2 regions of the Rhodococcus sp. 1R11 genome follow, and region 2 is predicted to be linked to the other one. Evidence: riboswitches for the same ligand, from Rfam matches in the RefSeq annotation. Region 2 holds a riboswitch; the other holds the start of a gene.
The links. Region 2 has a riboswitch for cobalamin ahead of cobN (cobaltochelatase subunit CobN). Riboswitches for the same ligand answer to the same signal wherever they lie in the genome.

Region 1: it holds a riboswitch for cobalamin, as region 2 does, so the genes downstream of both, metE (5-methyltetrahydropteroyltriglutamate--homocysteine S-methyltransferase) here and cobN (cobaltochelatase subunit CobN) in region 2, are expected to answer to the same signal.

Annotation. Positions count from the first base shown of each region.
Region 1 is NZ_SPNG01000010.1:219,607-226,954, reverse strand. It holds gene metE (5-methyltetrahydropteroyltriglutamate--homocysteine S-methyltransferase) at 1-1,892, opposite strand, end outside; cobalamin riboswitch at 2,021-2,230, opposite strand; gene E4P29_RS18540 (3-deoxy-7-phosphoheptulonate synthase) at 2,468-3,559, shown strand; gene E4P29_RS18535 (alpha-ketoglutarate-dependent dioxygenase AlkB) at 3,571-4,191, opposite strand; gene E4P29_RS18530 (VOC family protein) at 4,250-4,675, shown strand; gene E4P29_RS18525 (AraC family transcriptional regulator) at 4,688-5,707, opposite strand; gene E4P29_RS18520 (pyridoxal phosphate-dependent aminotransferase) at 5,704-6,876, opposite strand; gene E4P29_RS18515 (LLM class F420-dependent oxidoreductase) at 6,939-7,348, shown strand, end outside.
Region 2 is NZ_SPNG01000007.1:273,509-280,856, forward strand. It holds gene E4P29_RS15010 (precorrin-2 C(20)-methyltransferase) at 1-130, opposite strand, end outside; gene E4P29_RS15015 (precorrin-8X methylmutase) at 127-753, opposite strand; gene cobG (precorrin-3B synthase) at 808-1,938, opposite strand; cobalamin riboswitch at 2,021-2,152, shown strand; gene cobN (cobaltochelatase subunit CobN) at 2,220-5,846, shown strand; gene E4P29_RS15030 (PPOX class F420-dependent oxidoreductase) at 5,843-6,223, shown strand; gene E4P29_RS15035 (VOC family protein) at 6,312-6,737, shown strand; gene E4P29_RS15040 (metallopeptidase TldD-related protein) at 6,777-7,348, opposite strand, start outside.

The DNA of each region.
Region 1 (7,348 bases), on a different contig from region 2:
ATCCGAAAGGATCGGACGGCCCAATCCAGATACGCTGCAGTGTCTTTCGAGCGCAGCGGTAGCAATTCGCGGAGCGCGGGCTCGTCCACCTGGACGATGCGGATCCCCGCCGACTCCAGGTCGATCGTCTCGTCTCGAATGGCCGAGGCGATCTGAGCTGCCGACTCGGCCGCCGGTATGTCGTCTCGGACGAACGACCACGCGAGAATCGTCACCGGACCGGTCAACATTCCCTTGACCGGTTTGTCGGTCAGCGACTGCGCGTACGTCGACCACTCCACCGTCATCGGTGCCGGGCGCGAGACGTCGCCGTACAGGATCGGTGGTCGCACGCATCGTGATCCGTACGACTGCACCCAGCCGTTGGCGGTCACGACGAAACCGTCGAGTTGCTCGGCGAAGTACTGCACCATGTCGTTTCGTTCGGGCTCGCCGTGGACGAGCACGTCCAGCCCCAGACGCTCCTGTAGCGCAACGACATCGGCGATCTCCTCGCGCATCTGTCGCACGTACTCCGCTTGGTCGACGGTTCCGCTGCGCAGCGCCGCCCGGGCGAGGCGGATCTTGCTCGTCTGCGGGAAGGAGCCGATGGTCGTCGTCGGCAGAACAGGGAGCGAGAGATGCTCGGCCTGTGCGACGCGACGGACGTCTCCTGGGCTGCGGTCACGGCCGGCCGCGCCGGTCACGCGCGCACGGATTGTCGGATCGTGCAGTCGTGCATCGTGGCTCCGCGAATCCAGAGCCGCGCGGGCCGACTCGAATCGGTCCGACCCGAATCGCTCGGTCTCCCCGGCTGTGTCGCCTTGTAGTGCGCGGGCGAGCACCGAGACCTCGGTGATCTTCTCGTTCCCGAACGCCAGCCACGACCGCAGTGTCGGCTCGAGCTGAGGTTCGGCGTCCAGTGAATACGGAACGTGCAGTAGCGAGCACGACGACGACACAGCCACTGCGCGTGCATGTCTGCCGACCTCGTGCAATGTTTCGAGCGCGGCGTCGAGATCGGTGCGCCAGATGTTGCGTCCGTCGACGACGCCGGCCACGACGAGCATCGACGAGGTAGCAGGAGTAGCCGCAAGTTGCTCGGCCGCACCGGGAACGGTCAGATCGAGTGCCAGGCCCTCGATCCCGGTGGACGCCACTGCGGGCAGCGCGTCGCCCAGGTCGCCGAAGTAGGACGCCAGCAGAATGGCCGGGCGGGTCTGCGAGGCTGCGAGTTGCTCGAAGCATCGGGTTGCCGCTGCGACAGTCTCGTGGTCGAGGTCGCGCACCAGCGCCGGTTCGTCGATCTGGACCCACTCGGCTCCGGCTGCGGTGAGGAGTTCGAGCAGACGGGCGTAGAGCGGAATCAGTTCGTCGACCCGTTCCAGCAGCGAATCGGAGGAGCCGACGGACTTGGACAGCAACAGGAAGGTGATCGGCCCGATGATCACCGGACGTGCCGGGATGCCCAGTGCGCGAGCCTCGTTCACCTCGCCGAGCACCTTGTTCGGGTGCAGGGAGAACGTGGTCTCGGGCGAGATCTCGGGCACGAGGTAGTGGTAATTGGTGTCGAACCATTTGGTCATTTCGAGCGGGGCGATGGTCTGGGTGCCGCGGGCCGCGGCGAAGTACCGATCGAGTTCGCCCTCGACCGCCTCGACCCGCGGCGGCAGAGCTCCCAGGAGTGCCGCAGTGTCGAGCATCTGGTCGTAGTACGAAAAGGTGTTCACCGGAACGGAATCGAGCCCGGCTGCGAGTGTGCGCCAATCGTTCTCACGAAGAATTTTCGCGACCTCTTCGAGGGCTGCGGCATCGAGCCTTCCGGCCCAATAGGATTCGACGGCTTTCTTCAGTTCTCGGTTGGGTCCGATGCGAGCCGAACCGAGCACGGTGGCAGTGAAATCGTGGTTCACAGTTGATCTCCAGGTGACTGCAAGTGGGTGGTGCACCGTCTTCACGGGCGCGCAGATCCCGGTGAGCCCTGACCACAGCCGTACCCGGGTTACGCGCCCATTCCACGAGGCGGTGAACCGCTGCACACGGCGTGCACAGCACAGAGGGCAGGTATTCGGACTTGCAGGCGTGCGGACGGAGAGCCCACTCCTACTGGCCGTCGCTTCCCGAAGAGGCTTCTTCAGTGCGTGATGACGGCGGTCGTTCCTGCATACCGCTGCGGGACAGTCCCGGATTCTCACCGGGTTCCCTCTCACGATGCGCCGTGACTGCACGCACCGCTCGACGCCGAGGTGAACTTCGGGGCTCCTCATGACCACCTGGCGAACCGACTGCAGGGACGAGCATAGATGCATCACGGGAGAGTCTGTTACGGTGCTCTCCATGCAGCGCACGTATTTCTGGTTTAGCAGGTCGGCCCCGGGTGGGTCAGCCAGCGACGCCATGCGCTGACCTCCACCCCACGAGCCGGATACAGACCGGCTCGAAGTGCGCGTGGAGCATGCGGAGCCGGCCTGGGAACAGGAAACCTCTCATGACGCTCTCCCTCGACACCCCGTCACTCGACGATCAGCGCACCATCAGCATCAGTCCGCTGGTGGCGCCGTCGGTCGTACGCCGCGAGCATGCGGTCGACGACGCGATCTCGGCGAGTGTTCGCACCGGACGCTCCGGTGTCGTCGACATCCTCGACGGCCGTGACGACCGACTGATCGTCGTGGTCGGCCCGTGTTCGGTGCACGACGCCGACGCCGCCCTCGACTACGCCCGACGCCTTGCCACGACGGCAGCCGAGCTGGGCGACCGACTGCACATCGTCATGCGCGTCTACTTCGAGAAACCGCGAACGACGCTCGGATGGAAGGGTCTGATCAACGATCCGCACCTCGACGGCAGCTTCGACATCAACGAGGGTCTACGAGTGGGACGCCAACTGCTGCTGGATATCTCGGCGCTGGGCTTGCCCGTCGGCTGCGAATTCCTCGACCCGATCACCCCGCAGTACATTGCGGATCTGGTCAGCTACGGTGCCATCGGAGCACGGACCGCGGCCAGCCAGGTGCACCGGCAGCTGTGCAGCGCCTTGTCGATGCCGGTCGGTATCAAGAACTCGACCGAAGGTGACATCCAGGTCGCCGTGGACGGAACCCGCGCCGCCGCGGCGAGCCACGTCTTCCCCGGAACCGATCTCGACGGCAAGGCGGCCTTGATCAGGACCGTCGGAAACCCCGATTGCCACGTCATCCTGCGCGGCGGCGTCGACGGACCGAACTACGACGCCGAGTCCGTGGCCGATACCGTTGCCCGCCTGCGTAAGTCGGGGCTGCCGGAGCGAGTGGTCATCGATGCCAGCCATGGAAACAGCCGCAAGGATCACAACAAGCAGGTGGACGTGGTCACCGACGTGGCCGCCAGGGTCGCGGCCGGCGAGCACGGCATCGTCGGGCTGATGCTCGAGAGCTTCCTCGTCGCGGGGCGTCAGGACCTCGAACTCGGCCACCGGGACGAGCTCGTGTACGGCCAGTCCATCACCGATGCGTGCCTCGATTGGGACACGACGGCAACGCAATTGGCCACTCTCGCGGCGGCCGTCGAGACGCGTCGGGCCTCGAACGCTGCGCGCTGACGCGTGGTGCGCTAGCGAACCCCGCGCGGTCGAAATTGCACGCTGATGCGTGGGCCGACCGCGCGGGTCGACTTGGGAATTGCATGCTCCCAGGTCCGTTGACAGGATCCGCCCATCACCACCAGGTCCCCGTGTCCGAGGGTGAATTTCAGAGAGGTCCCGCCGCCGCGGGGACGGAGCATGAGTTGCCTTGTGGCACCGAGGGATACGATCGCCACCATCGTGTCCTCGGTGGCGCTGCGGCCGATGTTGTCGCCGTGCCAGGCGACGCTGTCGGACCCGTCGCGGTAGTAACACAGTCCCGCGGTGGCGAACGACTCCCCGAGCTCGCTTCGGTAGTGGTCGTCCAGTGCATCGCGGGCCTCGTACAAGGCCGCATGCGGCCAGTGCTCGCGCTCGGCGTAGTACCGAACCAGGCGCGGCACATCGACCACGCGGTCGTACATCTGCCTGCGTTCGGCGCGCCAGTCGACGTGGGTGACCAGCGAATCGAAGAGATCGCTGTCGGACAACCAGCCCGGGCGCACATCGACCCAGGCACCGAGCGTCAGCTCGCGGCGGGTGACGGACTGCAGTGACCCGACGCCACCGTCGTCGTCACCGAACAGCGAACCTTGCATCGCGAGCGACATGACTCGACTGTATCGAACAGGTGTTCCCATTGCCAGCTCCCGGCGGTATCGTTCTCGCATGGGTTACCGATTTCAGGTTGTTGTGGACAGCGTCGACCCGCACGCGCTCGCGGCATGGTGGGCACGGACTCTCGGCTGGCAGGTCGAACCGAGCAACGAAGAGTTCATTCGCGAGATGGTGGCGGCAGGCCACGCCCGAGAGGAGGACACAACCGTGTTCGACGGCGTTCTGGTGTGGCGAGCAGGCCAGGGCATCACCGATCCGGAATCTCCGGGCACCCCGCGGGTGCTGTTTCAGGCGGTGCCCGAATCGAAGTCCGTGAAGAACCGACTGCATCTCGACGTTCGGGTCGGTGACGGACGGGAGGCGGTGGTGAAGGAACTCGAAGGGCGAGGCGCGTCGGTTGTGTATCGCGGGCAGCAAGGGCCCAGCACCTGGATCACCATGACCGATCCCGAGGGCAACGAGTTCTGCGTCAGCTGATCGCGCGGAGCTCTATCGATACGCGCCGGGAGTTTGCCCGGTCCAGCGCTTGAAGGCCCGGCGGAATGCGCTCGGCTCGGAGAAGCCCAGGCGGGCCGAGATGTCGTCCACGCTGTCGCCGCGGCTCAACCCCGAGATGGCAGCATCGCGCAGAACCTCCTCGCGGAGCTGATTGATGGAGGTGCCTTCCTGGCGAAGGACGCGGCGCAGATGCGGCGGGCTGATGTTGAGCATGGCCGCAATCTCTTCGGTAGCCGGCGTACCGCCTCTGAATCCGGTCTCCAGTGCCCTTCGAACCTGGCTCGACGCAGTGCTGTCGTAGTCCCTCGACGAGAACAACAGGTTGGGTGACTCCGCAAGGTACTCGGCCAGTGTCGCCTCGGTCTGCACTATCGGTGCACGCATGAGCGCAGTATCGAATTCCAGTGCGGCACGGTCGGATCCGAACTGCACATGAGTTCCGAAAATGGTGTCGTACATCTTTCCGGCCTCGGGCCCGGGCAATGCGTAGGGCAACCGAACCGACAGCAGTTTGACGCGGTTACCGATCAGCCACGCCGCGAACCGATGCAGCAGAATCAGCAGGAAGTCGGTCAGCAATCGCTCGGCGAGCTCGTTCGCTTCGGGGCTGAGGTCGGTCGTGGCTTCGACGTGCACCGTCAGGACCGTCGACTGCTCGGTTCGATCCAGCGTCATCGGTTTCACCGGAATGAGTACGCGCATGGTCTCGGACATTCGAATCAGCGCTGCCCACAGATTCTCCGTGTGTATCAACGTCTGGCACACCACCCGAAAACTGCCGCGCCGCACAGGAACTGCGGCGAGTCCGAAGAGTTCGTCGCCGGTCATCGCCCACACGGCCTGGGTGAACGCGGTGACCTGTCGGGTGGTGAGTCGCTCCGCCGGGTCGTCGAGAATGGTGGTTCCGATTCCGGCCATCGACAACGGGTACGTCAGGTCCACTCCGCCGTTGGCCGCGAGGTCGACGGCTTGCCTGACGAAGTACGCCGGAATCGTCGGTTGCGCAGTCACAATCGCCGTAACCTCTCGGCGGCATCGGCGAGCACGTGGTCCTGCTTGCAGAAAGCGAAGCGCACCAACGAATTCCACGGTGCAGGTTCGTCGACGAAGGCAGTCACCGGTACAGCGGCGACGCCGACGAGATCGGGCAGGGTACGGCAGAACTCGTACGCATCACCGCGGCCGATCGGTGCGATATCTGCGCACACGAAATACGTTCCGGCACTGTGCTTGACGTCCGCGCCCGCCTCGATCAGTGCCGCGGACAGCATGTCTCGCTTGCGCTGCAGACCGTCGCGCATGGCGGCGATCCATGCCTGCTCGTGACCGAGTGCGTACGCGACGGCGGGCTGGAACGGGGTACCGCCGACGAAACTCATGAACTGCTTGGCGGCGCGCACCGCATCGATCAGCTCTTTCGGACCGAGCGCCCACCCGGTCTTCCAGCCGGTGGCGTTGAACGTCTTCGCGGCACTGGACACGGTGACGGTCCGCTCGAACATGCCCGGCAGCGTCGCGATGGGGGTGTGCACACCGTCGTCGAAGATCAAGTGCTCGTACACCTCGTCGGTGAGCACGAGCAGGTCGTGGGCGATCGCGATCTCGGAGATGCGGATCATCGTCTCGCGATCGAACACGGTGCCGGTGGGATTGTGCGGCGAGTTGACGATCAGCATCCGCGTTCGTGGCCCTACGGCGCGCTCGAGGGCGTCGGTGTCGACGGTCCATCCGCTGCCGTCGGTGACCAGGGGTACCGCCGTGCGAGTGGCCCCGGCCAACGCCACAGCGGCGGCGTAGGAGTCGTAGAACGGCTCGATCAACAGCACGTCGTCGCCCGCCTCGATCAAGCCGAGCAGCGTCGCCGAGATGGCCTCGGTGGCACCCACGGTGACGAGAACCTGCGAATCGGGGTCGTACCGAAGTCCGAACCGGGCGTGCCGGTCGTCGGAGATGGCTGCGCGCAGGACCGGCATCCCCGGGCCGGGGGAGTACTGGTTGAGGCCGTTCGCGATGGCGTCCCGCGCGGCCTCGAGCATGGCCGACGGTCCGTCCGTGTCCGGGAATCCCTGCCCCAGATTGACGGCATTCTTCGCCACCGCGAGTGCGGTCATCTCGGCGAAAATGGTCGATGCGAACGGGCGCAACCGGGTCACTGTGCGCGACGGCAACATCTCGGACATTCCTGCAGCGTAGTTCACTCAGCCGTCGCGAGCGTCGGGCCTGCGTCTGTACTGTGCCTGTCATGCGATTCGGAATGTTCGTGCCTCAGGGTTGGCGGCTGGATCTGGTCGGAATCGATCCGGCCCGGCAGTGGAGTGTGCTGCGCGAGCATGCCGTTGCCGCCGAAGCCGGACCATGGGAATCACTGTGGGTCTACGACCACTTCCACACCGTTCCCGTCGCGACGGACGAGGCGACGCACGAGGCCTGGTCGCTGATGTCCGCATTGGCCGCGTCGACCTCGCGTATCCGATTGGGGCAGATGTGTACGGCGATGTCCTACCGCAACCCCGCCTACCTGGCCAAAGTTGCTGCGACAGTGGACATCATCTCCGGTGGTCGGGTCGAGATGGGTATCGGCGGCGGTTGGCACGAGCACGAGTTCCGCGCCTACGGCTACGGATTCCCCTCTGCCGGTGAACGATTGGGTCG
Region 2 (7,348 bases):
TGCGTCCGTGCCGAGCACTGTGGAAGGCGACGACGTCGGCCTCGCCGATCACGCGAGCGGCCTTGACGGTCAACAACTCCGGGTCGCCCGGGCCGACGCCCACACCCCACAACTTTCCGCTGGAGCTCATTCTTTTTCGCTCGCAATGGCATTGACCGCAGCGACGGTGATGGGGCTGCCGCCGCGTCTGCCTCGAACGACCAGATATTCCACGCCGAGGTCGGCGGCGATCAGATCTTCCTTGGACTCCGCCGCGCCGATGAATCCGACCGGGCCGCCGACGATGGCTGCCGGCTTCGGAGCTCCGGCCGCGAGCATTTCCATGAGGTGGAACAGGGCGGTCGGCGCATTTCCGATCGCGACGACGGCACCGCCCAGCTTGTCACCCCACAACTCCAGCGCGGCAGCGGTTCTCGTGGTGCCCATACTCCGAGCCAAGTCCGGTACCCGAGGATCGGACAGGGTGCACAGCACCTCGTTGTCGGCCGGAAGACGGCGACGAGTGATACCGGCGGCGACCATGTTGGCGTCGCACAACACGGGTGCCCCTGCGCGCAGAGCAGTTCGGGCGGACTCCACCACGTCGGGCGTGAAGCCGATCGTCTCGGTCAGGTCGATCTCACCGACAGCATGGATCATGCGCACGACGACCTGGGCGACATCCGGGGTGAACCGAGACAGATCCGCTTCGGCGCGGATGGTTGCGAAAGACTGGCGGTAGATCTCCGCGCCGTCGCGGATGTAGTCGTGCATGCGTGTCACGATAGGGGAGAGGGACCCCTCAGTCGGAAGCCGGTCTCAGGGTGCTCAGGACACCTGGTAGCCGATTCCTGTCGCGATCACGTCGGTCACCTCGCCTTTCGGACGGCCACATCGACGCTCGCACCCGGACCAATGCTGTCGCTCGTCCCGCGGCGTCATCCGTGCGTCGACCGCGGCCGCGAGGTCGGCTCGGACGTCGGCGAGGGACTTCTCGCAGCCGGGCGATCCGGTGCACGCACTGACTCGGATCCACGGTGATGCGGCGTCGAAGATCAGGCCCATGGGTGCGAGAACTCGAACGACCTGTTCGGCCGGTTCCTCGTCCAGATCACCCACGACCAGCGATCGCCATGGCGTCACGATCAGCGGACGGTCGACGGCCGCGAGGAATTCGGCCAACCGCGCGCCGAGGACGCCGTTGGCCAGCCCTGCGCCGAGCGCAACGTGGCCGTCGTCCTGATCCAGCCAGCCGATCGGCGGCACCTCGACCGGCGCGGGCATGGCCAGTACCGGTCCGGCCTGCAAGCCGAGCACGTCGACGATGCGCTCGGCACCGCCGTCCAGTTCCGCCAGTCGCCATTCCTTGTGGCGCAACCGGACGAAGGCATCCGCGCAGTCGAGCAGAGTCGAGACCACGTGCTGGCGGTCGACGCGTACACCGCTGTCGCGCCCTGCCAACAGCACTGCGAACGACCCGTCGGCCTGGGCGTACACCCCGAAGTCGGGTTCGAGTCCGCACAGATCCCCGCGGCCGTCGTCCAGGGCGAACAATGTCCGGCCGGGTAGTTCGGCGAGCTCGGGGCGAGCGCACACGGCAGCGTCGAGCTCACCGACGAGACTGCGGACGTCGGTGAGTCCGCCGACCCGGCCCGACAGCGGCGAGGCGAGGATGTTGCGCACGCGCTCGTGCGTCGGAGACGGCAGCAACCCGGCCGCGGCCAACCTGTTCGCGAGCTCGTCCGGGTCCGAGACCGCACGAACCTGGATGTTGCCCCTCGACGTGAGTTCGAGCGAGCCGTCACCGAGCTCGGCCGCGACCTCGGCCAGGACCTGCATCTGCTCCGGCAGCACGAGGCCGCCCGGGAGCCGGATTCTGGCCAACGGACCGTCCGCCGCGCGGTGCGTCGACAGAGCTCCGGGGCAGCCGTCGGGCACGGACCTACTGGGCGAACTCATGTTCACCAGGCTACAAGTGCGACGGGTGGCCCGATCTCGTCCCGGCACCGGTAGCATTCGATGTTCACGGCTCCGGCCGGGAGGAAACCGGTGAAACCCCGGTACGGTCGCGCCACCGTGACCGCCCTGTAGTTCGTCGAGAACAGCTCGTCGGGAATGGTTCTCGGGACCTGTTCTCGAGGATCGTGCCTTCGGGATGGGGCGGGAGTCGGACCCTCTCACCGACGAGCTCGGACGATTCACCGATCCAGGGGCGCGAAACCCCGAGGAGGGCGTTACCCGTGTTTCTGTTGCTGTCCACATCGGACACCGATCTGCTCAGTGCCCGCGCCAGTGGGGCCGATTTCACGTGGGGCAATCCGTCCCGCCTGCTGGCCGAGGACATCCCGTCGATGGCCGAATCGGCCGAGCTGATCATCGTGCGCATTCTCGGATCGCGCCGCTCGTGGGAGTCGGGAATCGACGCCGTCCTGGCCACCGGTTTGCCCGTGGTCGTGCTGGGCGGCGAGCAGGCCCCGGATGCGGATCTGATGGAGATCTCCACGGTGCCCGCCAACGTCGCCGCCCAAGCACACAACTATCTGGCCGAGGGCGGCTCGGGCAACCTTCGGCAGCTGTACAACTTTCTGTCCGACACAGTGCTGCTCACCGGTCACGGTTTCGATGCACCTCGACACCTGCCGACGTGGGGCCACCTCGAGCGGAACTCCGCCCAGCACTCCGAGGGCCCGACGGTGGCGATTCTGTACTACCGCGCTCAGCATCTCGCGGGAAATACCACCTACATCGATGCCCTCGCCGCCGCAGTCGAGAACGCCGGGGCGAACGCACTGCCGATCTACTGTGCGTCACTGCGCACGGCGGAAGCCGACTTGCTGGAGACGCTGAAGTCGGCGGATGCCTTGATCGTGACCGTGCTGGCTGCAGGCGGTACCAAACCCGCCGGCGCTTCGGCCGGCGGCGACGACGAAGCCTGGGATGTCGCCGAACTCGCCGCCCTCGACGTTCCCATCCTGCAGGGTCTGTGCCTGACGAGTTCCCGCGCGACGTGGTCCGAGAACGACGACGGACTCTCGCCCCTCGACGTGGCCACGCAGGTCGCTGTCCCGGAATTCGACGGCCGACTCATCACGGTTCCGTTCTCGTTCAAGGAGATCGACGACGACGGCCTCACCACGTACGTTCCGGACCACGAGCGAGCAGCACGCGTCGCCGGCATCGCCGTCCGCCATGCGCGGCTCCGACACATCCCGGCCGCCGACCGCCGAATCGCCTTGATGTTCTCGGCGTATCCCACCAAACATGCCCGCATCGGCAATGCCGTCGGCCTCGACACTCCCGCCAGCGCGATCGCGTTGATGTCGGACATGCGTGAGGCCGGCTACGACCTCGGACCGCTCGAGGGCCCGGATTCGGTGCCCGGTCTGGCGGCCCGAGACGGTGACGCACTGATCCACGCTTTGATCGCCCGTGGCGGTCAGGACCCCAACTGGCTCACCGACGCCCAGCTCGAGGGCAATCCTATTCGCATTTCGGCGGCCCGTTATCGAACCTGGTTCGAGCAGCTTCCCGACGACCTTCGCGAGGGTGTGATCGAACATTGGGGACCGGCACCGGGTGATCTCTACGTCGATCGTTCTGCCGATCCCGACGGTGAGATCGTCATCGCAGCAATGCAATTCGGCAATGTGGTCATCATGGTTCAACCGCCGCGCGGATTCGGTGAGAAGCCCGTCGCGATCTACCACGACCCGGATCTGCCGCCGAGCCATCATTATCTGGCCGCCTACCGGTGGATCTCCGCAGCCCGCGAGGACGGCGGTTTCGGGGCCGACGCGATGGTTCATCTCGGCAAGCACGGAAACCTGGAATGGCTCCCCGGCAAGACCCTCGGCATGTCCGCCTCCTGCGGCACCGACGCTGCACTGGGCGACTTGCCGCTGATCTATCCCTTCCTGGTCAACGATCCGGGGGAGGGCACACAGGCCAAACGGCGAGCCCACGCCACTCTCGTCGACCACCTCATACCCCCGATGGCGCGCGCGGAGAGCTACGGAGACATCTCGAGGCTCGAGCAGCTGCTCGACGAGCACGCGAATATCTCGGCGCTCGATCCAGCCAAGCTGCCCGCTATTCGTCAGCAGATCTGGACGCTCATGACCGCGGCTCAGATGCACAAGGACCTGGGGCTCGAGGAGCGCCCCGACGAGGAAGTTTTCGACGACATGCTGCTCAACGTCGACGGATGGCTGTGTGAGATCAAGGACGTGCAGATCCGCGACGGACTGCACATCCTGGGTCAGGAGCCCGTCGGCGACGCCGAGGTCGAGCTGGTGCTGGCGATGCTGCGCGCCCGGCAGATGTGGGGCGGCGAACAGACGGTCCCCGGACTTCGCGAAGCTCTCGGCCTCAGCGAGGACGGCGACGAGGAACGCACGCGTGTCGACAGCATCGAGGCCGTGGCGCACGGGCTGGTCGCGGCCATGCAGGCCACGCAGTGGAATCCGGACGAGGCCGAGCGCGTCGCGGGCGAACACGGCGACGTGGTCGCAGAGATCTTGAAGTTCGCAGCCGCCGAGGTGGTTCCGCGTCTACGCGGAACTTCCCGCGAGATCGAGCAGGTGTTGCACGCTCTCGACGGCGGGTTCATCGCGGCGGGCCCGAGCGGTTCGCCGCTGCGCGGCCTGATCAACGTGCTTCCCACCGGCCGCAACTTCTACTCGGTGGACCCGAAGGCCGTGCCGTCGAAACTGGCGTGGGAGACCGGTCAGGCCATGGCAGAATCCCTGCTCGCACGCTACCGCCAGGATCACGGCGAGTGGCCGAAATCGGTCGGTCTCTCGGTGTGGGGCACCTCGGCCATGCGCACCTCGGGCGACGACATCGCCGAGGTGTTCGCTCTGCTCGGAGTCTCCCCGGTGTGGGACGAGGCCTCGCGCCGGGTGACGCGCCTCGAGGTGATCGACCTCGACGAGCTCGGCCGCCCTCGCATCGATGTGACGGTACGGATCAGCGGCTTCTTCCGTGACGCGTTCCCGCACGTGCTCGCCCTTCTCGACGACGCGGTTCGGATGGTTGCCGCATTGGACGAGGAGCCCGAGCAGAACTACGTCCGTGCACATGCGCAGGCCGATCTGGCCGAACACGGTGACGAGCGACGTTCCACGACAAGGATTTTCGGATCCAAGCCGGGAACGTACGGTGCCGGGTTGCTTCAGCTGATCGACAGCAAGACGTGGCGCAGCGACGACGATCTCGCTCAGGTGTACACCACCTGGGGCGGCTTCGCCTACGGCCGCGGACTCGACGGAGTACCCGCGTCTGACGACATGCGCACCGCGTACAAGCGTATTGCCGTGGCCGCCAAGAACACCGATACCCGTGAGCACGACATCGCAGATTCCGACGACTACTTCCAGTACCACGGCGGCATGGTCGCGACCGTTCGCGCGCTGACCGGAAAGTCGCCCGAGGCGTACATCGGCGACAGCACGCGTCCGGAATCGGTACGCACGCGCACACTGTCGGAGGAAACCGCGCGAGTGTTCCGCGCCCGCGTGGTGAACCCCAAGTGGCTCGAGGCCATGCGCAGGCACGGCTACAAGGGCGCCTTCGAGATGGCGGCGACGGTGGACTACCTGTTCGGTTACGACGCCACCACGGATGTCGTGCAGGACTGGATGTACGAGAAGCTGGCCGAAACGTACGTGCTCGACGAGCAGAACCAGAAGTTCATGCAACAGTCCAATCCCTGGGCACTGCACGGTATTGCCGAACGACTGCTCGAGGCCGCGGAGCGCAAGATGTGGGCCGAGCCGGACAAGCAGGTTCTCGACGGCTTGCGCCAGGTGTACCTGGAAACCGAAGGAGAGCTCGAGGGGAGTAGCGACGTACCCTTCTCTGTATGACTGCCACCTTCGAGGACATTGCCAAGGGCAAGTACGTACTGCTGACGACGTTCAAGAAGGACGGCACCGCCGTACCGACCCCGCTCTGGGGTGCGCTCGACGGAGATCGGCTGCTCGTGTGGACGGTGTCGGATTCGTGGAAGGTCAAGCGCATTCGCCGCAACTCGAAGGTTCTGCTCGCGCCGTGCGACATGCGCGGCAAACCCCAGGGCGACGCAGTCGACGCGACAGCCGAGATCCTCGATGCAGCCGGCACCGAGAAAGCGCGCGCGGCGATAGTGTCGAAGTACGGCATCCTGGGCTGGCTCACCGTGAAGGGCAGCGTTCTTCGAAGGGGCAAGAGCGGCTCGGTCGGGCTCGCGATCACTCCCGCGTAACCGGTCTGCACGACGACACCATCGTTGGTATGCGCAGTTCCGAATGCTTCGTGAGGCGGCTTCCCCTGCTGCCGGAACGGAGCACCACGTGCCTATTGCAGTGACCGATTACAACCATGTCCGACTCACCGTCAGCGACATCGACCGATCCCGATCGTTCTACGACTCGGTGTTCGGCTTCGAGGTCGCCTACGCCTGGGATCCCGACGCGGACGAGGAGACCAAGAAAGCCCTGTGGTTCCTCTTCGGCGGCGTGATCTACAAGTTCGGCGGGGGTTTGCTCGGTCTGCGCCCGGTCGCGCCGAGCGACGACACCTTCGCCGAAGATCGTTGTGGGCTGGACCACCTCAGCTTCACCGTCGATACCCGTGCCGCGCTCGAGGATGCAGTCAAGACGCTCGATGAGCTCGGCATCGCGCACGAGGGCATCAAGGACGCAGGGCCCGGACTGTCCATCGTGGAGTTCCGCGACCCCGACAACATCGCTCTCGAGTTGTCCGGACCCGACAAGTAACGGTCGGACGCAGGGCCTGCGGGAACGACCCCGCAGACCCTATTGCGCGGCGCTGACCGAGGACATGTGAAAGTCCGGAATGCGCAGCGGCGGCATTGCCGTGCGAGTGAACCAGTCCTTCCACTCGCGCGGCAGTGTCGCCTCGGTCCGTCCGGCCTCGGTGACACGTCGCAACAGATCCAGAGGACTCTCGTTGAACCGGAAGTTGTTGACGGCTCCGATGATCCGGCCGTCCTCGATGGCGTAGACACCGTCGCGGGTGAGACCCGTGAGCAGCAACGAGGTCGGATCGACCTCTCGGATGTACCACAGTGTCGTCAGTAACAGCCCGCGCTCGGTCGACGCGACCATCGCGTCGATCCCGGTGTCGCTGCCGCCGGTGAGGATCAGATTCTCCCCGGGGACGGCAACGGGTACCTCGAACTTCCGGGCTCCGGCGCGTGTATAGGCCAGTGCTGCGATCGCGCCGTCCCGGATCCAATCGACCCGGTCGATGCCGAGACCGTTGTCGAACACCGACACCGCATCACTGGAGGAGCCCGCCGCGACGAACGGCGCGTACCCGAGACCGGGCTCGCGCGGGTCGGAGTGCAGCGTCAGCGGCAGCTCGG